3 regions of the Pseudalkalibacillus sp. A8 genome follow, and region 1 is predicted to be linked to each of the others. Evidence: predicted binding sites of a transcription regulator. Region 1 holds the regulator's gene; each other region holds the start of a gene.

Region 1 (10,572 bases):
CGATTCCATCACGCAATGGCGTTCCCGGTGCAATATATTGAAGCATTTTACTTACGATCAGTTCTTTCATGCTAACGTCCAAGCGTCATCCTCCTAATGTGTGGCGTAGCGTGTCTTGAACAGATGATACACCGACAACTTCTATTCCTTCCGGGACCGTCCATCCGCCAATGTTCTTCTCAGGCAGAATGACACGTTTGAAGCCTAGTTTAGCAACTTCATGCACCCGTTGTTCGACACGGGAAACGCGCCGGACTTCCCCGGTCAGGCCGATTTCACCGATGAAGACCTCAGTCGGCTTTGTCGGTTTGTCTTTGAAGCTTGAGGCAATGCTTACCGCGATTGCCAAGTCTACTGCCGGTTCATCCAGCCGGACACCTCCAGCCACATTGACATACGCATCCTGATTCTGCATCAATAAGCCTACCCGTTTTTCGAGGACTGCCATCAACAAGGAAACTTTGTTATGGTCGATTCCATTCCCCATACGGCGAGGATTACCGAAGCTTGTCGGAGATACTAAAGCCTGTATTTCAACGAGAACGGGTCTTGTTCCTTCCATGGAAGCCACAATTGCTGAACCAGCTGCCCCGTTCGATCTTTCTTCTAAAAAGACCTCAGATGGATTTTCGACTTCGTCCAATCCGGCTTCCTTCATTTCGAAAACCCCGATTTCATTTGTCGATCCGAAACGGTTCTTTACAGCACGTAAAATACGATACGTATGATGTCTCTCCCCTTCAAAGTAAAGAACGGCATCAACCATATGTTCAAGCAATCGAGGTCCAGCAATAGACCCCTCTTTAGTAACGTGTCCTACAATAAATGTTGCAATTCCATTCGTTTTCGAAATTCTCATGAATTGGGATGTACATTCCCTGACCTGTGAGACACTCCCTGGGGCAGAAGTAATTTCAGCGCGGAAGACTGTTTGGATAGAATCGATGATCAAAAGGCTCGGATTGATTTCTTCAATCGCTTTTTCAATCAGATCCATGTCTGTTTCAGCATGGACATAAAGGTTATCATGATTGATTCCGAGTCTTTGGGCTCTCAATTTGGTTTGTTTGATCGATTCCTCTCCAGATATATATAAGACTGTGTGATCGTGTTCAGCCAGTTTGGCAGAAGCCTGAAGCAAAAGCGTCGATTTACCGATACCTGGATCGCCACCGACCAGCACCAGTGAACCTGGGACGATCCCACCGCCTAGCACTCGGTTCAATTCGTTGATTTGTGTATTGATTCGAGGCTCTTTTTCACTTTTTATTTTTGTGATCGGTTCCGGCTTCTGGCTGGTTCCCCCAGTTTGAAAAGATTTGCGGTGTCCTTTTTCAAGCTGGGTGATTTCCTCCACCATCGTATTCCATTTTCCGCATCCCGGGCATTTTCCCATCCATTTTGGAGAATCATACCCGCACTCTCCACATAAGAAACTTGTTTTTCTTTTTGCCATCTATATTTTCCCCATTTCCCAAACGGTTAAAGAATGTCTATCTTTGTTATTGCCATCATATCATAAACGGGTTTGGGAACTCTTCTTTAAACCATTGTATTCATAAGTTATCATCATATGGGTAATTAAGGGAATTTGTTATCAAAAACAACCTTTCTCCTCAGGAGCAAGAGGATTATTCGGATGAAGGTACTTACATGCACAGCTACGTCTGAAATCTACGATGCAGGTTCAAAAAAGCTCCATCAGCTTTATAAGCTGATGGAGTTTTGGTTGTTAATCAGGTTCCGGCTCCTACAGTATTGACGGTGAAGTCGTTGTTTTCAACATCGATTCTTACAGTTTGCCCTTTGGCGATGGTGCCTCTAAGCAACTCTTCTGATAACCGGTCTTCAATTCGGCGTTGCAGAGCACGACGTAATGGGCGCGCACCGTAATCCGGATCATATCCTTCTTCAGCAATCTTTTCAAGTGCTGCTTCTGTCAACTCGATATCGATACCCTGTTCAGCAAGTCGTTTTTGCAACTGTTTCGACATCAAACTTACGATGTGCTTGAGGTGCTCTTTCTCAAGTGTATGGAACACGATCGTTTCATCAATACGGTTCAAGAACTCTGGACGGAACGCTTTTTTCATTTCGTCCATGACCTTCGTCTTCATATTTTCATAAGCCTGGTCTTCCGATTGAGCAGTAAAGCCCATGTGCATATTTCGTTTAAGCGTATTTGCTCCGACATTGGATGTCATGATGACCACAGTGTTACGGAAGTCGACAGTACGGCCTTTCGAGTCTGTCAGGCGCCCATCTTCAAGTACTTGCAGCAATATGTTGAACACTTCCGGATGGGCCTTCTCAATTTCATCTAACAGGACGACGGAATACGGGTTCCGGCGAACTTTTTCAGTAAGCTGTCCGCCTTCCTCATGCCCTACATATCCTGGAGGTGAACCGACGAGGCGGCTTGTTGTATGCTTTTCCATATACTCGGACATATCAATGCGGATCGTTGCATCTTCGTCGCCGAATAATGCTTCTGCAAGCGCACGTGCAAGTTCAGTCTTACCAACCCCAGTCGGTCCAAGGAAAATGAATGAACCGATCGGTCGTTTCGGATCCTTCAATCCAGCACGGGCACGGCGGATCGCTTTGGAAATCGCCTTGACCGCTTCATCCTGGCCGATGACCCGGTTATGAAGGATACCCTCCATATTGAGTAACCGTTCTGTTTCTTCTTGCTTAAGTTTGGATACTGGTACTCCCGTCCAGTTGGAGACTACAAGGGCAATATCTTCAGGCGTGACTTCGGTATTTTCCTGACCTTGCTTCTCTTTCCAGGTGTTCTTCGTCGTCTCAAGTTCTTCACGCAGCTTTTGCTCTGAATCACGTAACGAAGCTGCTTTCTCGAATTCTTGACTCTGTACTGCAGCGTCTTTTTCTTTTCGGACACTTTCAAGCCTTTGCTCTAACTCTTTCAAGTTTGGAGGTGCTGTATAGGAACGGAGACGTACTTTCGAAGCTGCCTCATCGATCAAGTCAATCGCTTTGTCCGGCAAGAAACGATCAGAAATGTAACGGTCTGATAATTTTACAGCGGCATCAATCGCATCATCTGTGATCGTGACGCGGTGGTGTGCTTCATAACGGTCTCGTAATCCTTTAAGGATTTGGATGGATTCATCATTTGTCGGTTCGTTGACACGAATCGGCTGGAACCGTCGTTCTAACGCCGCATCCTTTTCAATATATTTTCTATATTCATCCAAGGTGGTTGCGCCAATACATTGTAGTTCACCACGAGCAAGTGCAGGTTTTAAGATGTTTGAAGCATCGATCGCACCCTCTGCTCCCCCTGCCCCGATCAAGGTATGAAGTTCGTCGATGAATAGGATTATGTTTCCTGCCTGACGGATTTCATCCATCACTTTTTTCAGGCGGTCTTCAAATTCACCACGATATTTCGTTCCAGCGACGACTGTTCCCATATCGAGGGTCATGACACGTTTATCCCTCAAGGTTTCAGGTACTTCATTATTGATGATTTGTTGTGCAAGTCCCTCTGCAATCGCCGTTTTACCAACACCTGGTTCCCCAATCAGAACCGGGTTGTTTTTTGTACGACGGCTCAATACTTCGATGACACGTTCAATTTCTTTACTGCGGCCGATGACTGGATCAAGACTGTCATCACGGGCTACAGCTGTCAAGTCACGGGCAAGGCTATCAAGTGTCGGTGTATTCGCGTTGACAGAAGAACCACCTGACGATGAGGAAGACTCATTGCTTCCTAACAGTTGCAGAACTTGTTGCCGTGCTTTATTCAGGCTTACACCTAAATTGTTCAGAACACGCGCAGCGACACCTTCGCCTTCACGAATCAATCCTAGCAATATATGTTCCGTACCAACATAAGAATGACCAAGTTTCCGAGCTTCATCCATGGATAATTCAATCACTTTTTTGGCTCTAGGGGTGTAATGGATCGTTTGGACAGATTCTTGCCCCTTGCCAATCAAGGTTTCAACTTCTTTTTGAATTTTTTCAGGACTTAACCCTAGAACAGAAAGTGCTTTTGCTGCGATGCCTTCACCTTCACGTACCAAACCAAGTAAAATATGCTCAGTTCCAACATTGTTATGCCCTAGGCGAATCGCTTCTTCTTGTGCAAGAGCGAGTACTTTTTGTGCTCTTTCAGTAAATCGACCAAACATCATCTTGATCACCTTCCTATTCGTTGTTCTTTTCTAACTTCAATCTCTCACGGATCAACGTTGCGCGGCGGATATCCCTTTCATCCGGAGATAACGTTTCATCTGCGTATTGTTGTAAAAATCCTGGTTGAGTGAGTATCATAAGTTCATTCAATATCGTGTTAGAAATACCTTCTATTAATTTCAAATCGATGCCTAGTCGTACATCCGATAAACATTTTGTGGCTTCTTTAGATTGTATGATGCGACTGTTTGCCAGGATACCGAGTGACCTGTAAACCCGGTCTTCCAATTGTATCTTCGAGGATTCAAATAAGTTTTTCCTGGCCGATCGTTCTTCTTCAATAAGTTGGATGACGACCCCTCTTAGATCTTCGATAATATCCTGTTCAGATTTTCCTAATGTCATTTGGTTTGAAACTTGAAAAACATTTCCTTGAGCTTCACTGCCTTCCCCGTAAATTCCTCTGACCACCAATCCCAATTGATTGATCGCAGGGATGATCCGATGGATCTTTTGTGTTAAAACAAGTGCAGGCAAGTGCATCATGACAGAGGCTCTCATCCCTGTTCCGACATTCGTCGGACAGCTTGTTAAGTACCCATGCTGTTCATCGAAGGCGTAATTCAATTTTTCCTCAAACCAATCGTCAATCCCGCTTGCCAAGGTCAGTGCTTCGATCAATTGAAATCCTGGAAAAAGACATTGGATACGGAGATGGTCTTCCTCATTGATCATGATACTTACATTTTCTTCATCACTCATCAATACTCCGGAATGCTTCGTATTCTCAATAAGGTTAGGACTAACCAGATGTTTCTCGACTAGGACCCTTTTCTCAATAGGTTTCAAATCATCGATGTCGATATATGATAAGACGCCTACATTACCATATGTTTGATTTTCATAATGTTTTCGGATTTGTTGGTTCACTTCATCAGCCTGTTGCTCGTTCGAAATGATTGGAAATACATGATTTTCTAAATTGCGAGCCAATCGGATCCGGCTGCTTAGGACTATATCTGAATCAGGTCCTTCTCGTTTCATCCAAGGACTTATCGCATCACTGATAAATTTTTTAAGAGACACCGATCAGCTCCCCCCTTCGAACCGTTTTTCCATCATTCGAATTTGGTCTCTTACGTTCGCTGCTTCTTCAAATTCTTCTTGGGCGATTAACTGCTGTAATTTCTGTTTGAGTTGATCGATCTTTTTCCGTTCAATCAGTTCATTACCTATTCTTTTCGGGATTTTTCCAGTATGGTTTGTATTACCTCCATGGATTCGTTTGAACATCGGTGTCAATTTTGGTTCGAAGGTTTTATAACAATTCGGACAACCAAACCGGCCAATCTTCGCAAATTCCGCATAACTCAAGCCGCATTGATCACATTGTATCACTTGCTTTTCTGGTTGAGGATTGTTGGTATCGCTTAAAGGTTGATCGAAGTTAAGAAGCCCTGATAATAGATTGTGGATGGAAAACGAATTGGATCCTGGTATTAAATCCCCTTTTTCCTTTGCACATTGTTCACAAATATGGAATTCATTCTTTTTGCCATTGATGATCTTTGTGAAGTGCAAAGTTGCTGGTCTCTGCTGGCATTCTTGACAGTACACGCCTTACACTCCCCCTCAATCTTTATATTTCAAACTTTGTATCATTGCTTTTAACAAATTTGCACGTAGTTCGTCTCGATAAGGCAATACGATATTGATTGTAGAGCGATCAATCACACTTTTCATCAGCCTTGCTTCTTTCTTTGTGATGATCCCTTCTTCCAACAATCTGTAGATGATGTTTTCACTGGCAGCCTGACTGATTCGTGTATTGATCATTTTGAGGATCTGATCAAGCAAGATTGTCGAATTATCGGTCTCCACTTTTATAATTCGAATATATCCTCCTCCTCCTCTTTTACTTTCCACAATAAAGCCTTTTTCAATCGTAAACCTTGTATTGATTACATAATTGATTTGCGAGGGGACGCATTGAAATTGTTCAGCAATTTCACTTCTTTTGATTTCAATTGCTTTTTTGTGACTTCCTTTGATGATTTCCTTCAAATGCGCTTCAATAATATCTGATATATTTTTCATCCCATTATTGCCCCTCCTCATATCTGACTTTGACTTTCTTTGACTATAATTATAAACATTTGCCCGCAAGTTGCAAATGTTTTGATGTTTACATTATAGACAGACTTTTTAAGTGTTAAACAATTTTTTACTCTGTTGCAAACACTTTATGAACATAGTCGATCGATTGTATCTTGTCATACAATTCGGGGAGCTTTTTTGGGTTAGATATCTGTATTTTGAACGTATATTTTATTAGGGGAATCGCTGCATCATTTGGGTGATCTTCTACTGATAAACTTAAAATCGGTGTTTTCAACGACTCCAACTCGTTTACAATTTTAGATAAAGACACTTCTTTATTTTCTACAATGACCGTTACATGATGGTAGCGTTGCTTTCGCAAATACAAATCCTCAAATTTGTTCAGGAACAACAGACTCAAAATTACGATAAATGTTGTAAAAATGGCTTCATAATACATTCCAATTCCCACAACTAGGCCGATTCCTGCAACTACCCATATCGAGGCTGCAGTCGTCAGTCCCTTAACCGTTACACCGTGAACAAGAATTGTTCCAGCACCTAAAAAACCGATCCCGCTCACGACATAAGCTGCTAAACGTGAGGGGTCAAAACCTTGTACCCTCTCATGCGTATTTAAAAAATCTTCGAAACCGAACATTGATAAAATCATCATCAAACATGCACCGACACCGACTAATAAATGTGTACGAAATCCAGCCGGATGACGTTTGAATTCACGCTCAATACCGACTAACCCACACAGCACTGCTGCCAATACAAGTCTGATCGTGATGATCATCGTTTCTTCATTCCACCATTGAAATAACCAAGATTCCATTTATATCTCCCCTGTAATTCCGATTGTGATAATGTCTCTATATTACATGGTATGGTATATAGTATCCAATTATAGGCTAACAGCAATAAAAGAGGAAATAATACTCATTCTCTTCATTCTCTTTTATTGTCTTTCAACTTTTATAATGCTTTCCCTTTTTGCTTTCGTGTATAACGTTGGGGGTTGTTCCACTATGTATTTCGTAAGGGGTAAAAACATAAAAGATTTTTGGAAGCAAAAATCTTCATTTTAAAAGAACCATTAGCATGCGTATCAGCCTTCTTTCGCCAGTTCAATGTGTTAGTATTCTCGTTTGAGTACGTCATTTTGCGATTTTCGCGTTTTCACGGTCTTAAGGATTCTGTTTGAGGACCTTATTTTAGCTTTTTCTCGATTTCAGGGTGTCGAAGCCCCTCTTTGAGTGCCTCGTTTTGGCTTTTTTCTCGGTTTCAGGGTGTCAAAACCCTCTAAGTTACTTAAAATTCCTTTTGCAATCTCTAAAACGAAAAGGTTCGAACCCTAATTTCACCATACATAAAAAAGAGCAGTCTCTCGACTACTCTTGTGGTGCCCGGCGACGTCCTACTCTCACAGGGGGAAGCCCCCAATTACCATTGGCGCTGAAGAGCTTAACTTCCGTGTTCGGCATGGGAACGGGTGTGACCTCTTCGCCATCGTCACCAGACTGTATGAAATTCAAGGGATACTGTTCCCTCAAAACTAGATAACGGTTCTTGAAAACATCGTCGATATTTAAGTGAAGTGGTTAAGTCCTCGATCGATTAGTATCTGTCAGCTCCACGTGTCACCACGCTTCCACACCAGACCTATCAACCTCATCATCTCTGAGGGATCTTACTCGCTTAACGCGATGGGAAATCTCATCTTGAGGGGGGCTTCATGCTTAGATGCTTTCAGCACTTATCCCGTCCACACGTAGCTACCCAGCTATGCTCCTGGCGGAACAACTGGTACACCAGCGGTGTGTCCATCCCGGTCCTCTCGTACTAAGGACAGCTCCTCTCAAATTTCCTGCGCCCGCGACGGATAGGGACCGAACTGTCTCACGACGTTCTGAACCCAGCTCGCGTACCGCTTTAATGGGCGAACAGCCCAACCCTTGGGACCTACTTCAGCCCCAGGATGCGATGAGCCGACATCGAGGTGCCAAACCTCCCCGTCGATGTGGACTCTTGGGGGAGATAAGCCTGTTATCCCCAGGGTAGCTTTTATCCGTTGAGCGATGGCCCTTCCATGCGGAACCACCGGATCACTAAGCCCGACTTTCGTCCCTGCTCGACTTGTAGGTCTCGCAGTCAAGCTCCCTTGTGCCTTTACACTCTGCGAATGATTTCCAACCATTCTGAGGGAACCTTTGGGCGCCTCCGTTACACTTTAGGAGGCGACCGCCCCAGTCAAACTGCCCACCTGACACTGTCTCCGGACCGGATCACGGTCCTGGGTTAGAATTTCAATACCGTCAGGGTAGTATCCCACCGACGCCTCCACCGAACCTGGCGGTCCGGCTTCTCTGGCTCCTACCTATCCTGTACAAACGATACCAAAATCCAATATCAGGCTACAGTAAAGCTCCATGGGGTCTTTCCGTCCTGTCGCGGGTAACCTGCATCTTCACAGGTACTATAATTTCACCGGGTCTCTCGTTGAGACAGTATCCAAGTCGTTGCACCTTTCGTGCGGGTCGGAACTTACCCGACAAGGAATTTCGCTACCTTAGGACCGTTATAGTTACGGCCGCCGTTTACTGGGGCTTCGATTCAGAGCTTCTCCTAATGGATAACCCCTCCTCTTAACCTTCCAGCACCGGGCAGGTGTCAGCCCCTATACTTCGCCTTACGGCTTCGCAGAGACCTGTGTTTTTGCTAAACAGTCGCTTGGATCTTTTCACTGCGGCTCTCTCGGGCTTGCACCCTATCAGAGCACCCCTTCTCCCGAAGTTACGGGGTCATTTTGCCGAGTTCCTTAACGAGAGTTCTCCCGAGCATCTTAGGATTCTCTCCTCGCCTACCTGTGTCGGTTTACGGTACGGGCACCTCTTTCCTCGCTAGAGGCTTTTCTTGGCAGTGTAGGATCAGGGACTTCGGTACTCTAGTTCCCTCGCCATCACAGCTCCGCCGTATGGTGGACGGATTTGCCTATCCACCGGCCTGACTGCTTGGACGCGCATATCCATCAGCGCGCTCTCCCTACCTTCCTGCGTCCCCCCGTTGCTCAAACGGAAAGGAGGTGGTACAGGAATATCAACCTGTTGGCCATCGCCTACGCCTTTCGGCCTCGGCTTAGGTCCCGACTAACCCTGAGCGGACGAGCCTTCCTCAGGAAACCTTGGGCTTTCGATGGAGAAGATTCTCACTTCTCTTTTCGCTACTCATACCGGCATTCTCACTTCAAAGCGCTCCACGAGTCCTTCCGGTCTCGCTTCTCAGCCCTTCGAACGCTCCCCTACCACTGTACCGTTAGGTACAATCCATAGCTTCGGTGATACGTTTAGCCCCGGTACATTTTCGGCGCAGAGTCACTCGACCAGTGAGCTATTACGCACTCTTTAAATGGTGGCTGCTTCTAAGCCAACATCCTGGTTGTCTGGGCAACTCCACATCCTTTTCCACTTAACGTATACTTGGGGACCTTAGCTGATGGTCTGGGCTGTTTCCCTCTCGACTACGGATCTTATCACTCGCAGTCTGACTCCCGTGGACAAGTTCCTGGCATTCGGAGTTTGACTGAATTCGGTAATCCTGTGGGGACCCCTAGTCCAATCAGTGCTCTACCTCCAGAACTCTCACCACGAGGCTAGCCCTAAAGCTATTTCGGGGAGAACCAGCTATCTCCGAGTTCGATTGGCATTTCACCCCTACCCACACCTCATCCCCGCACTTTTCAACGTGCGTGGGTTCGGGCCTCCATTCAGTGTTACCTGAACTTCACCCTGGACATGGGTAGATCACTCGGTTTCGGGTCTACGACAACGTACTCATGCGCCCTGTTCAGACTCGCTTTCGCTGCGGCTCCGTCTCTGCGACTTAACCTTGCACGTTATCGTAACTCGCCGGTTCATTCTACAAAAGGCACGCCGTCACCCGTTAATGGGCTCCGACTACTTGTAGGCACACGGTTTCAGGATCTCTTTCACTCCCCTTCCGGGGTGCTTTTCACCTTTCCCTCACGGTACTGGTTCACTATCGGTCACTAGGGAGTATTTAGCCTTGGGAGATGGTCCTCCCAGCTTCCGACGGGGTTTCACGTGTCCCGCCGTACTCAGGATCCACTCTGGAGGGAACGACGTTTTGGCTACAGGGCTGTTACCTCCTCTGGCGGGCCTTTCCAGACCGCTTCGCCTACGCCGTTCCTTTCTTACTCCGTATAGAGTGTCCTACAACCCCAAGAGGCAAGCCTCTTGGTTTGGGCTGTTTCCGTTTCGCTCGCCGCTACTCAGGAAA
Region 2 (10,572 bases), 1.5 Mb from region 1:
CATCAACTTTTGCACGTAATGAAAACCTCCTATATTATCCGCTGAAGTAGTTACCTAATATTGCTCCTATCTGGAATCAGTGTTTATTCCCCTTTCCAGCCGCTTTCAGGCAACGTATCCCAGAAAGATGTATCCGCTGTTTCGATCGAACCATCGGCAATCGCCTTCAAAGCAGCTTCCATGGCCACTACAGCTTGCTGAATCAAGTATCCGTTACTCTTTTGCCCTAATACGTATGGCTCATAATAATGATCAGCCATCCCTCTCATTTCCATTAGAAGTGTAGACACTCCGTATTCGAGGGCAATTCCATTTCTACCGATCGTCGGGGCTGTACCGCCTACATACTTAGAGAGTGTTCCGTACCCCTTAGCTTCGACTGCTTCATAGACCACTGAGCCGAGTTGTTTAGACTTTTCCACCACTTCAGGTGAAACATTCTCATTCGTAGGGTAAAGGATGGATCCAGATACAAGTTCGTCACTATCTCCTAATGTCGTTTGGGTACCCTGATGATGGAGATCGATCATGTAATCAGGTTGGTATTTTTGCAGGACATTTTCGTGGAACGCTTGTGTTTCCGGCTGTTCTTTTGCAACATGATCACGATTTAAATCCACTTCGTTAGCGTTATAACGCGTGTGTGTTCCTGATACATAATCTTCAAGTGAAAAATTGACGTCGCCTTCTGCACCATCAACGTTCAGGCGAGGGGCAACAAGCACATTCACGTTTGCGAGGATGTTCTGTACATCCTTCCCGTTCGATGTGAGGTGCTGAATCAATTTCAGTGCACCTTCTGTCGTCAAGGTTTCGTTTCCATGCTGTTGGGTTAAAAATAAAATAGTTGGATTATCAGGATTGCCCATGAATTTGGCGAGGTACAGATCTCTGTTTTTCACAGATTTTCCATATGATTCGACAGACAATGCTTCGGATTTCTTATCTTGCTTCTCCAAGAAATCAACCATTTCCTCATAATTGTGGAGCCTTTCATTTTTGATCGTCTCATTTCCATTGTAATTAGGACCCTCTCCTCCTGCATTTACATTACCGACAGGAAAGCTGAAAAGCATCCCAGCACTAAGTGCAACACTCGACAAAACAGTCATCGTTTTCTTCATCATTTTTTCCCTTCCTTTCGAAAATCGAAATATATATACATGATTCTTTTAAAGCTGACAAATTACCTTCAATATGAAAATAATCAGGAAGGAATAGCTAAAATTTCGACAAACTCGTTCATATTTTGACAAAATGAAGGTCTGAAGAACTAGGCTTATATGCTCGATTATCTTTTGGGGACCAGTGATAGCAGTTGCTCGACCGATTCGACATTCTTCCAGGTTATCATTTCTTGATCTTCTGAAACTCTCACGCTTTTAAATCGTCTATATATGAGGAGGTATTTTAAGGTAATCCTGTCATTGCGATGTGGGGTTTGACAAAATATGATATAATTTTGCAAAATGTAAACTTCATTATTACCGACTACTGATGGTGGTGAATATAGATATGGCTTCTCGAATGGAGCAGAAAAAGAAAAAACGCAAGAAGGGAAGTTTTCTGAAGAAGACTTTGTTGGTTTTGGTGATTCTTTTTATCGCAGTAGTAGGTTATGCAGCGATCCAATACTATCAAGGTCTGCAACAGGCAAAACCTTCTGCAGAGATGGAAAGTGATTATGAATTCAATCCCCCTGAGGAAGAAATCGAGGGGAAATATAATGTGCTTTTATTAGGAGTCGACGCTCGAGGAGAAGAGGACTCGAGAACGGATACGATCATGATTGCACAATACGATACCAATACCGAGGAAACAAAACTTGTTTCCTTAATGCGGGATTCTTACGTCGAAATACCTGGTTATAGTAAAAACAAGATCAATGCTGCCTTTTTCCATGGCGGCCCTGAGCTTTTACGAAAAACGATCAAGCATAACTTCGGTATAGACATCCATTACTATGCTTTGGTCGATTTCAAAGGGTTTGAGCATGTAGTAGATACGGTCGCACCGGATGGTATCGAGATGGATGTCGAAAAACGGATGTCCCAAAATATCGGTGTTACTCTGGAACCTGGTGTCCAGAATCTGAATGGGAAGGAATTACTCGGGTATGCAAGGTTCCGACATGATGCTGAAGGAGACTTCGGCCGGGTAAAACGTCAACAAAAAGTGATTACGGCAGTTAAAGATGAGTTCACAAGCCTGTATGGGATTTCCAAGCTTCCGAAGGTTATGGGGACGATCCAACCTTATATTGACACGAACATGAAAATGTTAACTGCTATAGGCCTTGCAAAAGATGTCATGTTGAATAAGAGTGAGATCGAGACGATGAAAATCCCGATCGATAACACGTGGAATGATCCAACCTACCAGGGTGTTGGCCAAGTGCTTGAAATGGATATGGAAGCAAACAAACAAGCATTGCAAGACTTCCTAGGAATTGATCCCAACTCAAGCAACATGACTACACAATCCGATGATGAAGAACCCGAATCATAAATAAAATTTGGCGAAGGCTGAGCCTAACTGAAGAAAGCAATTTATATTTTCTTTAAGTGAAGAGAAAAGCTGCCTCGAACATCTATGTAAGATGTTTAGGAGGCAGCTTTTTTTGGTGCTTTTTTCGTGCCAGGCACCGATTCAGCCCCCTTGGTGCGCCTGCGTTTCGAAAAGGTGCCTGGCACCATCTGAAAACCCTTGGGCCCCAACACTTCTAAAAGGGTGCCTGGTACACAACGTTTGGTTTATTCCTCTTTGCCCATCCCTCTGAGGAAGGCGAGGATAACGCGTATGGATCGGTTCACCTCGGGATCTTTCAAGGCTTTGATAAGTTGGAACATGCTGATCATGTCATCTTTTTCTTCCTCGACATCGGCTTCTAACATACCTTTATTGATTTTTTCCATGAATGGTTGCATATTTTTGAATTCGATCGTTCCCAAAAATCCGATGAAATCGACGACATTACGTGCGAACTTCGCATTATGTGGCCGGTTGATTTCCCGGAAGAAAGCGGAAGTCGCCAGGTCACGGTGGTTCACCAACGCATTGATCAATGGCAGCAGATCGCTTTCGTGCAGCCGGTCTACCAGGTGGATCAGCTCGATAATCGCGTCCTTACGCTCAGCTAATGCCTGTTCGATCTCCTCCATCCCTTTTTCACGGAATTCATCCTTGGATGGTACCAGAGGTTCTACTTTACGGGTAGGCTCAGCCATTACTTATTCACTTCCTTCTTGCGAATGACATTCCCTGGAAACACGTAATCATCGCGCTTCCATTTTTCCTCGATTTTAATCCCGATCTGCGGCTGCCGGTTACCGAATCGATGGTTGTTATGCGGAAGCGGCCTCTCACCTTCGAAGTTCAACAATTCCATCCTGACCGAAGTATCTTTATAAGCTGGTGTATCGGTATCCTTATCGACCTCGCTTGACGTCAATTTGTTCACTGCAAGATCACCATTGTCATTAAGAGGAATATAAAGCTCCTTCCCTTTCACTCGCTCTGTAACAACGACTCTGCCTTTGACTGACCCCGTCCTAGACGTCAGCCTTACTGTAGAACCGTCTTTCAGTCCGCGCTCTTTTGCCAGATCAGGAGATACTTCAATGAAACAGAATGGCGTTTTCCGGGTAATCCCTTCCGATTTGTAGGTCATATTCCCTTCATGGAAGTGCTCAAGCAATCGTCCGCTATTGACGTGAAGGTCGTATTCCCCGTCGGTACCCGTTGGCTCTGTCCAATCGACGAAATACAATCTAGCTTTTCCATCATCAAAATGGAATTTCTCTTCATAAAGCATAGGCATGTCAATCCCCTCTTCATCGACAGGCCAGACAAGACTTTTATATCCTTCCAACCGTTCATAGGATACACCTGCAAACATCGGCGTCAGCTTAGCGATTTCATCCATGATCTCTGCTGGGCCTTGATAATCCCAACCCGCTCCAAGTTCATTCGCGATCATTTGCGTGATTTCCCAATCCGGTTTTGTATCTCCAAGTGTTGGAAGTGCAGGATAGATACGCTGGATTCGACGTTCCATATTCACGAAAGTTCCTTCTTTTTCAAGACTCGGTACTGCCGGTAAAATGACATCCGCAAATTCAGATGTCCTTGATAAAAACAAGTCCTGGACAACGAAGAAATCTAGTTGTCCAAAACCGCGCTGGACGTAATTTGCGTTTGCATCCACAATTCCCATATCCTCACCTTGAAGATAAAGGGCACGTAAAGACCCTTCATGAATGGCATCGACCATCCCGTGGTTGGTCAGTCCAGGTTCACCTGGTAAATCAACTCCCCACGTATCTTCGAACTTTTTACGGATCTCATCATCCTGCACATCCTGGTATCCAGGGAATGTGTTTGGCATGCTGCCGAAATCGCTGCAACCTTGTACGTTGTTATGCCCTCTCAGCGGATAAGCTCCCGTACCATGACGTCCGTAGTTGCCAGTTACGATCAACAAATTAGAGATCGCTGTGCTGGTATCACTTCCGCCTCTTTGCTGCGTAATACCCATCGCCCAGCAAATCACAGTCGAACCAGATCTGTGGATTTCCTCTGCAATTTTGATCATCGTCTCCTTCGAAAGCCCTGTTACCTCTTCAGCATAATCGAGGGTGAACTTCTTAATCTTTTCAAAATATTCTCCGACATTGATCACTCGTTTTTTCAAAAATTCCTCGTCATGCCAGCCTTGTTCGATAATATAATTCGTTACTGCTGACAGCCAGACAAGGTCTGAGCCTGGTTTCGGCTTGATGAATAAGTCCGCACGTTCTGCCATCTCATGTTCACGGATATCAGCAACAATCATCCTCTGGCCGAACAGTTTTTGTGCTTTTTTGATCCTTGATGCCAAAACAGGATGTGATTCCGCAGTGTTTGAACCAACCGTGATCACAAGGTCTGCAGTCGCAATATCGTCGATCGAACCGGCATCCCCGCCATAACCGACAGTCCGGAACAAGCCTTTTGTTGCAGGAGACTGACAGTACCTTGAACAATTATCGACATTGTTCGTACCAAAGACCTGTCGGGAAAGCTTTTGCATCAAGTAGGACTCTTCGTTCGTCGCTTTGGAGGAAGCGATGAATCCAAGCGCATCCGGACCGCTTTCGGCATGGATCTCTTTCAATCTTTTTGCTATATACGAAATCGCCTCATCCCATTCCACTTCCTTGAACGCATCCCCGTGCCGGATAAGAGGCTTTGTCAACCGCTCTTCACTATTTACGTAATCCCAGCCGAATTTCCCTTTCACGCAGGTCGAAATCCCGTTGGCTGGCGCTTCAGGCTGTGGCTGGATTTTTAAAATATGCCGGCCCTTCGTCCAAACATCAAAACTGCAGCCCACTCCACAATACGTACAAACCGTTTTCGTTTTCTCAATACGATCCTCCCGCATTTCCGCTTCGGTATCTGAAATCGCGAACAATGGACCGAATCCAGACTCCACATTTTTCGTAAAATCAATCATCGACCTCAACGTGCCTTGTTCAACGTCTGTCAGATATCCTGCTTCTTTGATCATTGATTTTTCCATGAGCGCGTTACACGGACAGACGGTTACACATTGACCACAGTTGACACAAGAAGATTCATCAATCGGTACATCGTTATCCCAGAGAACGCGTGGCTGCTCCCGTTCCCAATCGATCGTCAGCGTTTCATTGACCTCGACATCCTGGCAAACCTCGACACAACGACCGCATAATATGCATTGGTTCGGATCATACCGGTAGAACGAACCTGAATCATCAATGTCGTATCCCTTCTCTTTGAAAGGAAGCTGTTGGTGTTCCTTCTGCATCTCAGCCACCGTGTTATGGATATTGCATCGTCCATTATTGTAATCACAAACCGTACAATACAATTCATGCTTGTGTAAAATCTGGTCCATTGCTAGATCCTGAGCTTTATGTACATCTTCGTGCTGCGTACTGATTTCCATATCCGCTTCAAGTTTCGTCCCGCAAGCCCTCTTCAGTTTCCCATTCACTTCCACGATGCACGTATCACAACTCTGGATCGGACCTAGGCTTTCGTGAAAACAGATGGCTGGTACACTGACATCTTCTACTTCTAAAAATTGCAATACGTTCTGCCCCTCTGATGTCTGATACTCCACCCCATTGACATTGACTCGAACCATTTCCTCAGACACAGTTGAAACCTCCTCATTTTTCTCAATCACAAATAGAGCAAGCGATCATTGATGGAATTTCGCTGCTCTCAAAATACCTTATCTAGTACTCTGTTTCCCGTTCAATCTTGCTGTAAACCATCTATCAATATTCCAGCGAGCCTCTTCCACTTTCATTTCTTTCAAACAATTGAATGTTTAAAACCGATAAGAACGGGAAAAATGATATGATGTATACATAGATTCTTACATAAGGGTTATAGGTTCATTTTAAAAGTTTTCTTAAATTCAAATGTTGATTTTTTCAGATAAAGCATAAAGCGAAATTTGCGACTCTCCTGCGGGAAAAGCGAGCCAGGCAAGACCCTGCATCGATTTAAGGATCTTCGAGTATAATAATGAACTTCGACTAAATACCACCACGTCCCTATGGTGAACGTCGAAGCCAGCATAAGGAAAGCTTCTAAGAATTCTCATCGCAGACACGAAAATGATTTCATTTTTGTGTTGAGATCCATGTGCAAGTGAGGAGGCTTGCGGTTCGCCAGCGGAAAGGGAGTGAATTTCGCGAAAAGCAACAAGTGAAAATAACAGAGCTTTTGAAAAAGGAAAAAAAACGTCGAACGAAAAAACCGATGGTAAGAGCCTAAAAGTTTGACCTATATTGACCTATTGAGTAAGATGAAGTAAAGCCATAAAGATACTTATGGAAAGAGGAGGATTTCTGAAATGAACTTGATCCCAACAGTTATTGAACAGACGAACCGCGGGGAACGTGCCTATGATATTTACTCCCGCCTTCTAAAAGATCGTATCATCATGTTAGGAAGCGCGATCGATGACAATGTTGCAAACTCGATTGTAGCGCAATTATTATTCTTAGCTGCTGAAGATCCTGACAAAGACATTTCGCTTTATATCAACAGTCCTGGAGGATCCATCACTTCAGGTATGGCGATTTATGATACGATGCAATTCATCAAGCCGAAAGTCAGCACAATCTGTATCGGTATGGCAGCATCAATGGGGGCATTCTTACTTACAGCTGGAGAACCTGGAAAGCGTTTCGCACTTCCGAACAGTGAAGTGATGATCCACCAACCACTAGGCGGAACACAAGGTCAAGCGGCTGACATTGAAATCCATGCTCGTCGAATCATCGAAATGCGTGAAAAACTAAACAAAATCATCGCAGAACGTTCAGGGCAACCACTAGAAGTTGTTGAACGTGACACAGATCGAGATAAGTTCATGAGTGCTCTTGCAGCGAAAGAATACGGTCTGATTGACGAGGTCATCGAAAAACCGGTAACCCAAGATAGTAAATAATCGTTCAAGAGACTGGCTCCGATTAAATCGGGGTCAGTTTTTTGTTGCCAAATGCTAGTGATCATAAACACACATTCTAATGGTTTTACCGAAGCTTTGCCTGGCAATACGGACAATACTTCGGTAACCGATTGAAGGTCAAGCCAGGCGGCTTGAATGCTTTTCTGCACACTTGGCAATTTGAACGGTAAGATTGATTGGTGCGCCCAATCCTGATCCGCAAATAGAAAAACAGGGCGAGGATCAGAAAAAAACCGATCCATACAAGGTTGAGCATCTTGGATCTCTCCCCTCTTCTCTATTAATCCTGTACCTCGGTTCAATGTATATTTTAAGAATACCAGAAATAGTAATGAGGGAGGACAAAATTTCGGGGTGATCACTTGAAAGAACTCGATGGTCGACTTAATGTTGAAGATCTGGAAACATGTAACTTACCATTTTGTGGACAAACGACAGAGGAGGCACCTCACTTTAATGCTGAAGCTTACAACAACGTTGAAAAGAAAATCATCGATGTATCACTTAAAACATATAAAGGGAAATGGGTCATCCTCTTTTTCTATGGAAGTGATTTTACTTTCGTTTGACCGACTGAATTAGCGGCGGTCGCTGCTATTTTATCCTAAGCTGCGTTCATTGAATGCAGAAGTGTTGGCAATCAGCACAGACAGTGTACACGCACATAAAGTATTCACCGAAACCTCTCCTTCGGCTTCAAAAGTCAATTTTCCGTTGGTCAGCGATCGGAACCAGGTGATCACCCGTGCCTATCGTGTACTGGATGAAAAGAAAGGAGCGGCGCTTCGGGCTACTGTGATTATCGATCCTGACGGAGTGATCGTTTCCAAACTGGTCAATCCTCTTGAGGTTGGGCGGAACATTTTTGAAATTTTAAGATTGCTTCAGGGAATCCAGCATGGACGGAAAACAGGCGAAGGCGTCCCAGCCAACTGGTTACCCGGCCAACCAGGCATAAAGAGGAATTCGATTATGATCGGGAAAATCTGACATCGCCTTCTAGATAATCAAAAAGCGAATTATGAAGATGATTTCGGTATTTCCTTGGCCGGAGTCTTTTTGCTGATATTTCCGAAATTCACTCCTGAACAGTGATCTGAAAGAAAAGTGGAAGCGACCCGATTAGTCACTGGAAAGCTGACGAGGAGGCTCGAACTAAACAAAGTTCGGTTGTGCGTTGGTAAGCACTTCAACCTAAAATAATGGCATCCTTTTCAAAGATGTACATGAATTTTTAGTGGAAATCTATTCTGTTGATATGTACAAAACTGTCACGACCCCTTTCTTTGTTTTTCTATGTGCTCTCCAGCCGCCTTAGTTGGAAAACATAATTTTTAAAAAACAGTGTTTGACTCTTTTTGACGGCCATGCTAGTATTCTTTTATTAATCCAATTTATAAATCTCTTATTCAGAGTGGTGGAGGGACTGGCCCTATGAAACCCGGCAACCGACCAAACGATGGAGCTTGGTGCCAATTCCAGCAAAGCGAATGCTTTGAGAAATGAGAGAGGTCTTTCAAATCGAAACCTCTCCTCCGAGAGGTTTTTTTGTGATTGACAGTCAAATATCGACGTTCCACAGGTGCTGGACCTCTATGCAGTTCCAGCTTAAAAGGGAAGTCCGGTGAGATTCCGGCACGGTCCCGCCACTGTATTTGGGAGCAGCCTGCAAGCATGTCACTATCTCAGTATGGGAAGGCGCAGGTTTGTGAAGAGCATAAGTCAGGAGACCTGCCTATGGAACCCTACACTACGACCTACGAGGAATAGGCAGGTGTTGGCATCTTACGGGATTCGTCTGTCTTCTTCGACAGCTTTTTCCCTATGCCGCTCCGCCGTCTCTCTTCTAGGAAAGAGGGATTTTTTTATTGGATTGAAAAAAGAAACATGGAGGAATGGCAATGCAAAAAGCAAAAAGTTCAACCATCGGTTACCCGAGAATCGGTGAAAAACGTGAATGGAAGAAAGCACTTGAACAGTTTTGGAAAGGAAAGCGGACCGAAAAGGGATTGCTTGAGGAAATGGAACAGCTTCGCTTGCAGGACTTAAAGAAGCAAAAGGATCTTGGCGTCGACTGGATCCCAACCGGGGACTTCAGCTATTATGATCATGTGCTTGATACAGCAGTCATGTTCGGATTCATCCCGCAGCGTTTCCAGTCATCAGGGGAAGAATCGCTGCTTCAAACGTATTTTGATATCGCCCGCGGGAACAAGGTAGCAGTCGCGTCCGAAATGACCAAATGGTTCAATACCAATTACCACTATATCGTCCCTGAAATTGAAAACGATGCAAAACCTTACCTGACAGAAAATCGCCCGCTTTCCTATTTCCTTGAAGCGAAAGAAAAGCTAGGCATTATTAGTAAGCCAGTTCTTCTCGGCCCGATCACCTTTTTAAAACTTGCGAAAGGGTATGAAAAGGAAACGTTTGGAAATCTTCTGGAAGCACTTGTTCCTCTATACATACAAGTGCTGCAGGAACTGAAAAAGGAAGGCGCAGAATGGGTCCAGATCGATGAACCGATTTTATGCACGGGCCTGGACAAAGAAGAGCTTGCCTATTTTAAAGAAGTCTATGGTAACATTCGACTGGAACTTCCTGAATTGAAAGTCCTTCTGCAAACGTATTTTGAATCGATCAATCACTATGAAGAAGTCCTGTCTCTCCCTGTCGACGGCATCGGAATCGATTTCATCCATGATGATGGAGAAAACCTTGCCGCTCTGAAAAAACATGGCTTCCCTGCTGACAAAACCCTTGCCGCAGGTCTCATCGATGGCCGGAACGTATGGCGCAGTGATTTGGAGAAAACATGGCAGCAAATTGAAGTGATACGTAAGCATGTCAATGATGAACAATTGGTCATCCAGCCATCCTGCAGCCTGCTGCACGTACCGGTTACGACCGATTCAGAAGAACGATTAGATGATGAACTGAAGCACGCTTTGGCCTTTGCTGACCAGAAATTACAGGAGACCGTCCTTTTGACCAAAGGTGTAAACGATGGAAAAGACAGTATCGCTGCTGAGGTAGAGAAGCAGATGAGCCGTCTTGAT
Region 3 (10,572 bases), 1.7 Mb from region 1:
GAAGTTGATCATGGACCTGGTCGTCAACCATACATCTGATGAGCATCCCTGGTTCATCGAATCCTGTAAATCAAAAGATAATCCATATCGTGATTACTATATTTGGCACCCTGGAAAAGATGGCCGGGAACCGAACAATTGGGAATCGATTTTCGGTGGCTCGGCATGGAAATATGACGAAAAGACAAATGAATATTACATGCACATATTCGATGTGAAGCAACCCGATTTGAACTGGGAGAATCCGAAGGTCCGTGAAGAAGTCTACAGTATGATCAATTGGTGGTTGGATAAAGGGATAGATGGTTTCAGAGTCGATGCGATCAGCCATATAAAAAAAGTACCTGGTTTCCCGGATATGCCAAACCCCGAAGGTAAAAAATACGTTCCTTCCTTCGAAGGACATATGAACCGTGAAGGCATCGAGGTTTTATTGAAGGAATTGAAGCAAGAGACTTTTGATAAATACGACATCATGACTGTCGGCGAAGCAAATGGCGTCAATATTGACAATGCTGAGGAATGGGTCGGTGAAGAAAAAGGTTACTTCGATATGATCTTCCAATTCGAACATATGGGTCTCTGGGAAAAAGGGGACGATACATCTTTCGACCTCATCAATTTTAAGAGGATCTTGACTGAGTGGCAAAAAGGATTGGAAGATCACGGCTGGAATGCACTGTATCTTGAAAATCATGATCAGACACGTTCGGTATCCCGTTTCGGTGACGAACAAAACTTTCATAAGGAGTCAGCAAAAGCGTTAGCTACCTGTTACTTCCTGATGCAAGGTACACCGTATATCTATCAAGGGCAAGAAATCGGGATGACCAATGTAAAGTTCCCTTCTATCGAAGATTACAATGATGTCGGGATGTTGAACTTTTATGAAGAAGGGATTCGTGAAGGAAAAACCCAGGAGGAATTGATGGAAGTCATCTGGACGAAGGGCCGTGATAACTCCCGGACGCCAATGCAATGGAATGATCATGAGTACGCAGGCTTTTCAACCTCGAAACCATGGATGGGTGTCAATACGAATTATGAAAAGATCAATGTTCATGTTCAGCTGAATGATCCAGAATCGATTTTGTCCTATTACAAAGAATTGATCCGTATACGCAAGGAAAACGCTGTGTTCGTTTATGGTAAATATGAGCTGTTGCTGCTGGACCATCCACAGCTATACGTGTATACGCGAACTTATGGGAAACAGACTGCTCTGATTATTACCAACTTATGCGGTAATGAAGCTGGAATTGATTTTAATGAGGTCAAAGCAGGCTCCAACAAAGAACTGATCCTTGTCAATTACAGTAAAATAGATGAAGGTGAAAAGGTTGTAACGTTGAAGCCTTACGAAGCACGAGTTTATTTGTATTAAATTAATTTGATAAAAGCGCAGGGAGAATTCCCTGCGCTCCTTTATACTATCGATTCCTGCTTTCATACAGGTGGAAGTTCATCCCGAAAGGATCGGCGACCATGATGCTTTTCTCATGATGTTCCTTTGTAATTTTACACCCTTGTTTCAGAAGCCGCTGTTTCATGTCTTCAAAATCATCTGTGGAAAACTCGAAAAATACATTCCCACCATCCAATTGTTCCAAATAGAAATTGGTACCGTTGAAGGACATCCTTGTTTCATCCTCATAGGTCCTTTCAGGCTTCATGCCGATGATCTTTTCGTAATCTTTGACCTGGATTGCGATGTTATTGGTCAATTGGAGAGTAGATCTCTGATTGATTTTCCGGTTCGGTTTGAATGTTCCCTCCCGATCCGGCAACATCTCGAATAAAGGCCAGACTGAACAGAAATCATCCCCTGGTCCTAACGGCGCATGAGCATAGTGATAAATTTCACCGTTTTCGCCTTTTCGAAAGGTTGAAACGCCAGGGTAATATGAGCCGTCCTTTTCGAATCCCATGTCCGATTTGAAAGTCGTCCCTTTAGTAGAAACCATCGGGAATCGCCAACCGCGTTCTGCTGCAATATCCTCTTGCACGTTCGGTTCATCAGGTGTACTTACGACGAACTCCGCACGCTCGATCAGATGGTGATAGACGCCATTGAATCCATCAGCCCATAACGTACAATAGTTACATCCTTTCCCCATATTGTGAATGACGATCAACTCATCTTTATCCAGGAACAATTCTTGAAGTGTCACTTCTTCATTTTCCTTATTTCTTCGAACCTGTAATTTTCCACTCGTTCCTCAGGAAGCTCTCTTCTAAGTTCAGCCAGCTGTTTCTTTTTCTTAAGGAGTTCTTCACCTAATTGATTGATTTCTTCTATCAAAGATTGGGCTTGCATAAAAAACCTCCTCATAATTTAGAATCCACTACGTAGATTCTGCATCCATCAGGAGATTCCTTTATTAAATTGTAAAAATATGGAGTATTCATTTGGACTGGGTAATTCTCGCCGATTTACGATTAATCACGCAGATATACCAAAATCGCGCGACTTTTTCCGATAATCAAGCCGAAAATCATAAGAATCTCGCCATTTTTATAATAGACAAATCCGAACACGGCGATTGTTTAAATCCCAAAGGCTCCAACCTCAGGCCAATCGTTCTGTTTCCCTCTTCTTAAATCCCATTTAATCAAACACTCCCGATATTTGCTAAATCAATGCAAGGCATTGAAAGGATGTCAATATTTTGATCATCTTTCCCCGATTTTAAACAATCATACCAAAATATAGTAACATTTATTTGGTCATTGATATGATCCACTCTTTAAAGTCTACAACGCGTTCATATCTTGGTGTCTCGTCAGTACCTGTAATAATCAATGGGGTGATGGAATCATCTTTGTGTAAGGAGCCGTGCCCCGCACCACCGATATGGGTGGGAGTGTGCGAATCAACAAATTCATATCCAGGTTTTGCATCCACGATCACAAAACGACCTTCATGGGAATGCAATGCTCCATACAACCTTGCAAGCCCATCAGGGTAATCCCCGTATTCAATTTTGTTTCCTTCATTTATTTTAAGATCCATCACTGATAAATCGCCGTCCAAATCCCATTTTTGTTTGTAATCATCTTTATAACTATCACCAGGGCTGAAAATAAGTTCACGATCCGACTCTGTAGATACGACATGATTTAGCTGTCCGTTTTTCCAAGCGATGAAGTTTATTCTTGGATCCTCTTTTAATTCCGAAACGACATCCGTTTCTGGAATATTATCATCCAACAGATAAATATACGTCATCCGTTCATTAACAGCCAGAACAACCTGATCTTGTTTCTCTAGAGAACTACCGATTTCCCAGAGATGGTACTTATTTAAAAGCTTACGCAAATCAATCAGGGCCTTCCTCTTGTCATCCTTTATCGAAGACTGCCCGCTGTCACCGTAGACGATCCAAATTGCGCTTTTAATCGCATCGTCCCATGAATCGTACAGATTCAATATAGATTGTATTTGCTCATCCAATTTCTCAATTCCTTTACGATCCATCGGCCCATTTTTGTGTACATCATGGTCCATATCTGAAAAATAAGCCAGTGTAAAAGCTGGGAGTCGATCCTGTTGAATCAGATGCTTCAGTTCTTTAGCAGAAAACTTATCATTATAGCCCATGTTTTGCCACGCATTGATATTCATTCTGTTTTCTGGATTATGGTATGACATGGCACCTAAAGACAATATGGACGGCCCATCAACGGTTGAGTTTTCCGGCAAAATGTTGGCCATTCGGGCTAACTGGGGGACGTTTAAAACATGTTTTTGTTTTCCTCGAAAAATCAGCCCATTTATCGAAGCAGATGCCCTATTGGATTCCGACAGTACTTCATATAAGGTTGGTGTCTTTTCACTCAAATGCTTCTGATTCAAATTGAATAATCCGTCTTGAAGGACTTGGTTCATACCTAAACGTAAAATCTCGCCTTTCCCGCTGCCATAATTGATCAACCGACTTTCCTCTTTATTGAACCACACCAGTCCTGGTACTTGATGTCCATCCGGATACGTTCCGGTCATAAGGGTGCTGTCGATTGTTACCGACATGGTTGGATACGAGCTAATAACCTCAGTATGCAGCTGTCCTTTTTGAATCAAGAATTCCAACGCAGGTGCTTTACCTTCTTGGATCGCTTGCTGCAACGGTTTGTCCATCAATGAATCAACAAGTAAAAGCACGACTGGCTTTGATGATGGACCACCCGCATCATTGTCGTAGGCTTTCGGTGATGTAGCAAACCCGAAAACGTATATTGAAAAAACAATCAATACGATAAGAAGAACGAGCGCGCCACGCTTTACCATAACTTTAAACATCCCTTGTTCAGCAATTTATTCTTATGGTGCCCAGATGTTTCTATCCTATTTTTCGTCTTAATGCTTTTTACATGAAAAATTGGGATTGTTCTACTAACATGTTGTGGTTGAGGAAGAACAAAATAAGTATGTCTTTCGTTCACTTTAGTAAGGGAGGTATTTACAAAATGAACAGAAGAAATATTCAATGGTTGCCTGTCATTGCATCTGTAGGTATTGGTGCCGCCGCTTACAGTATGATGTCTGGAAGACAAGCAGGTCAACTTCAAAACGTTATTCCCGGTATGACGAACATGGGTGGAATGGGTGGTAACACACAAGCCAACCAAGGAACAAACCAAATGCAGTAGTAGAAACTGGTTAAGTACTGACTCGGATCGGGTCAGTACTTTTTCAGCTTTAAATGGGCTAAAAGGACTTAGAGGTGTCGCGATGGATTTAGCGGACTCCAGAGACCTTATTCGTATAAAATCATTAAAATCCAGCTGCTTTTCTGCTGATTAACTGATCAGATGTCCACTAATTTCTGGTAACACCACTTTTTGTCACAAATAGAGGAACAGATGTCCGCTAACTTTAAAGGAACAATAAAAATGAGGCTGTCCAATTGCTGAGTACCAGCCCTCTTCGACATAAGTCATCGAGAGTCAGGCACATGTTGGACAGCCTCTAACTCATTCAAGCAAGATGACATTCAAGCCCCATCGGACCCCATTCAGACTCGAAAACAAAACCTGATTCTGGATGGAAATCCAATGTCAGTTCGTCATCTAAGTTCCTTTTTGTAAAATGATCGATGTAAAACTCGATTCCTTCTGCTCGAATGACTGAATCGCTTTTCCTTGAATCGTCCTCAATCAACTTGAACTTCATCATCGTACCGCAACCACCTTGCATTTCCGCATCGATACGCAGGATTTTATCTGGTGCAAGCTTCAACTTTTTTAGTTCGTGAAGTGCCATTTCGGTTATTTTGAGGTTCATCTTCATTTCCTCCTCCCAACCGATCTATAAGACTGGTTTTTGAGAACAATCGCTCTTTGACCTTTTGGCCAGTCGGTGTGATCGCCAATCCACCTAATGCGGTCTCTTTCAAAGATCGCGGCAAGCTTTTACCTATATCATACATCGTATCAATCACTTCGTCACATGGTATTCGGCTTTCTACCCCAGCCAGTGCCATATCCGCTGAAGAAAAAGCGATTGAAGTTCCGATCACATTCCGTTTGATGCAAGGTACTTCAACCAATCCCGCAACAGGGTCACAGACGAGCCCTAGTAAAGATTTCATAGCCATAGCCGTTGCGTGGACCGCTTGGCGCGGCGAACCACCCTTCAGCTCGACAATCGTACCTGCAGCCATAGCCGTAGCTGAACCTACCTCTGCCTGGCACCCACCTGCAGCTCCTGATATGAACGATCGGTTAGCAATAACATAACCGAGCATACTGGCTGTAAACAATCCCATCACAAGGTCGTCAAGGTCGAGATCCGTGTTTTTATGAAGGGAAAACAATACGCCTGGTAAGATTCCTGCTGCCCCGGCGGTTGGTGTCGCTACGATCACTCCCATACGGGCATTGCTTTCAGATGTCGCCATCGAGCAAGCCATTGCATCACTGATAATTGAACCAGATAGGACGTCTCCCGCTTCAATATACGCCTTCATTTTGACAGCATCTCCACCTGAGATTCCACTCGGTGCTACGGTTGCATCGTTCAATCCTTCCGTAACTGCATTCTGCATCTTGATCAAGCGCTCTTTCATCATGTCGATAATCTCTTGCTTTGATCTGCCGGATTTTATTTGCTCCTGATCGATCATCGCTTCTGCAATCGTCTTATTTTCACGTTCACAATAATCGATCAAGGCCGCTGTCGATTGGATATCCATACCTCTCACCTCCTATCAACCCATATACTGGGCATCATGTTGAAGAATCTTTTTCAAATCGTCATGACTGCTAATAGACAAATCGACATTTTCATCATTGATTCTAAAGATCTTGGCAAGCCCACCACCAACTGAAGCACCGCCGACAATCATTTTTCGGGATCCGAGTTTCACCGTCAGGATTGCAACATTCGGATGATCGAATTCACTACTGGTTTCTTTTAATACAAAATCGTACTCCAAATTTGCTTCTGCCGCTAATTCATAAGAATGTTTGATTCGCATGTCTTCCGTATCAAAACCAAGCAAGCCGCCAAGTATAGCTTTATCAGTGCCATGTCCCTGGTAGGTCTCTGCAAAAGAATCATATAGCTTGATTTCAGCCTGACAAGGTACACCACCTATAAGTTCATAGGCAACGCGGCCAATCCAAACTGCACCTGCTGTATGGGAACTCGAAGGACCGACCATGATCGGTCCTATAATATCAAAACAACTATTGTAGACCATATAAACGCCTCCTTAACACAGGGAACTTTCTCCATCTATTGCCAAAAATAAAAAGGACAAAGAAGGTGAATTCACCTGCTCTGTCCTTTTTACCTGAGAGATTATTGGTTACCCCTTTGGTGGCTTTCGCGCTCTCCAGAGATGCGTCCAATCGCAGTTCGTTTACCTGAGAGATTTGTTCCATGGTTTTCTGAAACTTGCTCCTTCGGTGTCGGGATTTGAACCTCCGACTCTCCCACAATCTTCATTCGCACATATATTTACTTCTTAATTGTATTATGTGGGATTTAAGGTTGATTTGTCAATTATTTCAGGAAACGCTTACACTAGTGACAGTGAAAGCATCCCTTGTACAAGAGGTTGAGAGATGCAGCCGAACTTCAAATTGCATAAAAAATGAAAAGCTGCCCCCTTCATTTCACACTGGACAGCCTTCAAAAATTGCTATTCAGTCAGGATTTATTCCTTCAATTCAATGTCTTTAATTTGTGCTTGGGGCATTAGGATTTCTTTTGCATTGAATTCTTTTAAAGGCATATGGTTGCTGATGCGATTGGGTGCATCCGGATTTGCCAATGCACTTGTGCCGAGACTTATATAATCAGCTTCACCTTGATTAATCAGCTTCCGTGCTTTATCTGGCTCTCCTAAACCACCATTGGCAATGACCGGAAGGCCGCTGAAATCTTTGGCTGCCTTAGCCATTGTTTTCGTTCCGACTCCAAAACTTGGAGCAGCGCCATCTCCATCGGTTACATGGATATAGTCTAGAGTGGTTTTTCCAAGCATTGAAAAGATCGTATAAGCATCCTTCTCACCATTCGGCCACTTATGTTCCTGATCCGCGACCTTCCCTTGTGAAATACGAATACCGACCATGAAATCCTCTCCAACTGCTTCTCGAACTGCTTCAATGATTTCAAGACTGAACTGAAGGCGATTTTCAAGCGATCCTCCATATTGATCCTGTCGATGGTTTAAATAATCAGTCAAGAATTGGTCTAGTAAATAGCCATTGGCTCCATGAATCTCAATGCCGTCAAAACCAGCCTCTTTGGAAAGAATTGCTGCGTTTGCAAATGCCTTTTTCACATCGGCAATCTCGTTCACCGTGATTTCTTTCGGCTCTTTATATGGACCGGATCCACCGTAAAACGGAAGTTGCTCCCCTTTTGGACGGATTGAAGATGGTGCTACCGTTTCATCTGTAAAACGGTTACCTTGTGCCTGACTTCCGGCATGCATAAGTTGTGCAATCATTTTCGTACCATGTTGATGAACAGTTTCTACGATCGGTTTCCATGCTTCCATTTGTTTAACGTCTGTAATTCCTGGCTGGTTATGATAACCTTGACTGTAGGATTTATCAAGATAAATTCCTTCTGTTATAATTGCCCCGAAACCACCTTCAGCATAGCGTTCATAATACTTTTCCATCCGTTCATTAGCTTGTCCGTCGGTTTCCGCACTTACACGGGTCATCGGGGCCACCAAATAACGATTTTTCAATTCCACTTTTCCCAGTTTTCCTATATTGTATAATGGATCCATTATCCTCGCACTCCCTTTCATAATGTTAGTGGATATACTTTATTAAGTTATTGTTTAAGGTAACAGGGCATATATACGGAATCAAGATATAAGCTCAAAGAAAAAACACCCACTAGGGGTGTCATTATGTATGGCTGGGCTAGCTGGATTCGAACCAGCGCATGACGGAGTCAAAGTCCGTTGCCTTACCGCTTGGCTATAGCCCATTAATGTTGAACACATCTTCTATTATTGATTATTATTTTAAAAAATATGCTAAAAAATTTCAAGAATTTCAAGTGTGAATGATGGACGCTTACAGGGGTAAATTAACCTTGAGGTGATGACTGATGAGATTGGTCGATGAAATATATGATACGTTTAAATACCACTTTTCAGCTGATGAAGAAGATATGTATCCAATTGTATATGGATTGCTCGTGGAAAAATCGCGGGAAGAAATTTTCGAACATTTGGAAGAACTATCTGATGAGGAGTTGAACGAGATGGTGACTTTATTCATACTTGATCAACTTCAGAAAAAATTAGCTGAAGAAGGAATCGGCCGTGTAACCCTTGGGCAGGATTACACAGACGATTATCTTCAACAGTAATTTTTTCAAGTCTGTTGAAATTCTTTTTCCATTTTGAATACTTTTGAATCTGTGTATACAAAATTGATAGCCCGATGCCGAATATTGCTGAGACAAATGACTGATACCCCTTTAATAACAAGTCCACGGATAAGGACGAGTAATGAAGAAAATATAAAATGAAGCATAGAGTCCAAACATCATTTTAGTTTGAATAAGATTCTTCCATTCATTAATAAGGTCAAAAAGATGATGAGTCCGACCAGGACACGTTCCAAAACCAGGTCTTCAGGATAATTGATTCCGATCGGAGTCAAATTGATGTACTTTTTGATACAACGCTCCTACCTTCCTTATTACTTGATCGTTTCCTTTTTTACCAGGCCATAACCCAGAGCTTCCAAAGCTTGTTGTAATGTAGTATAGATATTTAAATTGTGTAGATCAATTCCCAGGTTAACTGCAGTAATCGCAACTGCTGAACGGATCCCTGTAATCACCGCTTTAACTCCCAAAAGCTTTAGCGTTGTGACTAGCTGAAAAATATGATGCGCAACCATAGTATCAACGATTGTTAAACCAGACAAATCGATGATCAATCGCTCCAGTTTCATATCCTGACACCGCTCTAAAGCTTTTTCTTGTATCATTTTTGCGCGGTTTGTATCGATATCACCGATGATTGGAAGAACCGCTAATCCAGTGAATAAAGGTACGACTGGAACAGATAATTCCAGTAATGTATCTTGATATCTTTGTGCGATTTGCAGATTGTATTCGACATAGCTTTTGCTGTAGCCAAAGACAGCTTGATCCAGTACAGGGTCTAATCCGTTTGCTATTTTAATGATATCTTCCCCACCAAGCCTTTCTTGTTCCACTATTTCAGCGATGAAAATCCAAAGGGCTTTTCGATAATATTGTGTATTTTGAAGCGCTTCAGTTATCGGTACATCTTTTACGACTGCTTCTTTTCCTTTTTCGATCCCCCAATCGATCGCTTCGTTAAAATTTGCATGGTCATCTTTTTTCAAGTTGGTACCGATCATTTCGATCAACTTCAATGCCCTTTCTTTCATTGCTTCTTCTGTCAAGAAATCATTATCCACATTGACCGCCTCTAATCGGAGCAGGGCTATTTTATCAGCGATCCTCTGTTTATTTTCTATAATTTTTTCAGCAACATAAAAGACTCTGTCTGTCTGTTCTGTATGATTCATGTATCCTTTACCCCTTTATTGATGATAATTTACCTAATTAATTCTCCAGAAACAAATAAAATCCCTGCAAGTCTGACATATGTTCGTTCATATATGAGAAGGAATCCTTAAGGTTATGTTGGAATATATTTGTCAGATATATTTTTTAGGAGATGAAGTAGATGGAATCTATAGCTGTAATCTATTTAGAAGAAGTGAAGTCGAATATCAAAGGATTGAAAACGCAGGGTGAGCGTGTATTTTTGCAATTATCTACAGAAGAGCTATTTTGGACACCCAATAAAGAATCCAACAGTATCGCAATCATTGTCAAACATTTGAGCGGGAATATGGTTTCGAGATGGACTGACTTTTTGAACACAGATGGAGAGAAACCCGATCGTCATCGTGATACTGAGTTCATTGATAATATGGATACACGAGACGAATTAATGGCTATGTGGGAAAACGGATGGGACGTCTTCGTGAATACGATAGATTCCCTAAATGAAGAAGACTTGATGAAGACGGTCTATATCCGAAAGG

Evidence for each region. Region 1 encodes CtsR, which represses protease genes until heat stress. Its sites were predicted from a motif close to ATGGTCAATAAAGGTCAAACA; they were not measured.
Region 2: the regulator CtsR is predicted to act here: its motif matches at 6,815-6,835, upstream of clpP (ATP-dependent Clp endopeptidase proteolytic subunit ClpP).
Region 3: the regulator CtsR is predicted to act here: its motif matches at 6,757-6,777, upstream of ACJROX_RS09630 (serine dehydratase beta chain).

The regions. Positions count from the first base shown of each region.
Region 1 is NZ_CP174509.1:122,751-133,322, reverse strand. Features, by position in the region: gene disA (DNA integrity scanning diadenylate cyclase DisA) at 1-82, opposite strand, end outside; gene radA (DNA repair protein RadA) at 86-1,456, opposite strand; gene clpC (ATP-dependent protease ATP-binding subunit ClpC) at 1,737-4,169, opposite strand; gene ACJROX_RS00670 (protein arginine kinase) at 4,183-5,256, opposite strand; gene ACJROX_RS00665 (UvrB/UvrC motif-containing protein) at 5,260-5,787, opposite strand; gene ACJROX_RS00660 (CtsR family transcriptional regulator) at 5,803-6,267, opposite strand; gene ACJROX_RS00655 (MgtC/SapB family protein) at 6,395-7,111, opposite strand; rRNA gene rrf (5S ribosomal RNA) at 7,681-7,796, opposite strand; rRNA gene ACJROX_RS00645 (23S ribosomal RNA) at 7,874-10,572, opposite strand, start outside.
Region 2 is NZ_CP174509.1:4,689,950-4,700,521, forward strand. Features, by position in the region: gene ACJROX_RS23970 (M14 family zinc carboxypeptidase) at 1-15, opposite strand, end outside; gene ACJROX_RS23975 (M14 family metallopeptidase) at 84-1,127, opposite strand; gene ACJROX_RS23980 (LCP family protein) at 1,516-2,508, shown strand; gene ACJROX_RS23985 (DUF1641 domain-containing protein) at 2,754-3,227, opposite strand; gene fdhF (formate dehydrogenase subunit alpha) at 3,227-6,172, opposite strand; gene clpP (ATP-dependent Clp endopeptidase proteolytic subunit ClpP) at 6,893-7,492, shown strand; partial or broken gene ACJROX_RS24000 (peroxiredoxin) at 7,912-8,503, shown strand; SAM riboswitch class I at 8,916-9,022, shown strand; cobalamin riboswitch at 9,077-9,267, shown strand; gene metE (5-methyltetrahydropteroyltriglutamate--homocysteine S-methyltransferase) at 9,415-10,572, shown strand, end outside.
Region 3 is NZ_CP174509.1:1,853,144-1,863,715, reverse strand. Features, by position in the region: gene ACJROX_RS09665 (glycoside hydrolase family 13 protein) at 1-1,384, shown strand, start outside; gene ACJROX_RS09660 (DUF899 family protein) at 1,431-2,171, opposite strand; gene ACJROX_RS09655 (hypothetical protein) at 2,168-2,317, opposite strand; gene ACJROX_RS09650 (alkaline phosphatase family protein) at 2,720-4,300, opposite strand; gene ACJROX_RS09645 (hypothetical protein) at 4,468-4,650, shown strand; gene ACJROX_RS09640 (iron-sulfur cluster biosynthesis family protein) at 4,979-5,284, opposite strand; gene sdaAA (L-serine ammonia-lyase, iron-sulfur-dependent, subunit alpha) at 5,220-6,194, opposite strand; gene ACJROX_RS09630 (serine dehydratase beta chain) at 6,210-6,704, opposite strand; glycine riboswitch at 6,849-6,952, opposite strand; gene ACJROX_RS09625 (HisA/HisF-related TIM barrel protein) at 7,164-8,255, opposite strand; tRNA gene ACJROX_RS09620 (tRNA-Gln) at 8,387-8,461, opposite strand; gene ACJROX_RS09615 (DUF6154 family protein) at 8,585-8,848, shown strand; gene ACJROX_RS09610 (STAS domain-containing protein) at 9,184-10,047, opposite strand; gene ACJROX_RS09605 (DUF1572 family protein) at 10,209-10,572, shown strand, end outside.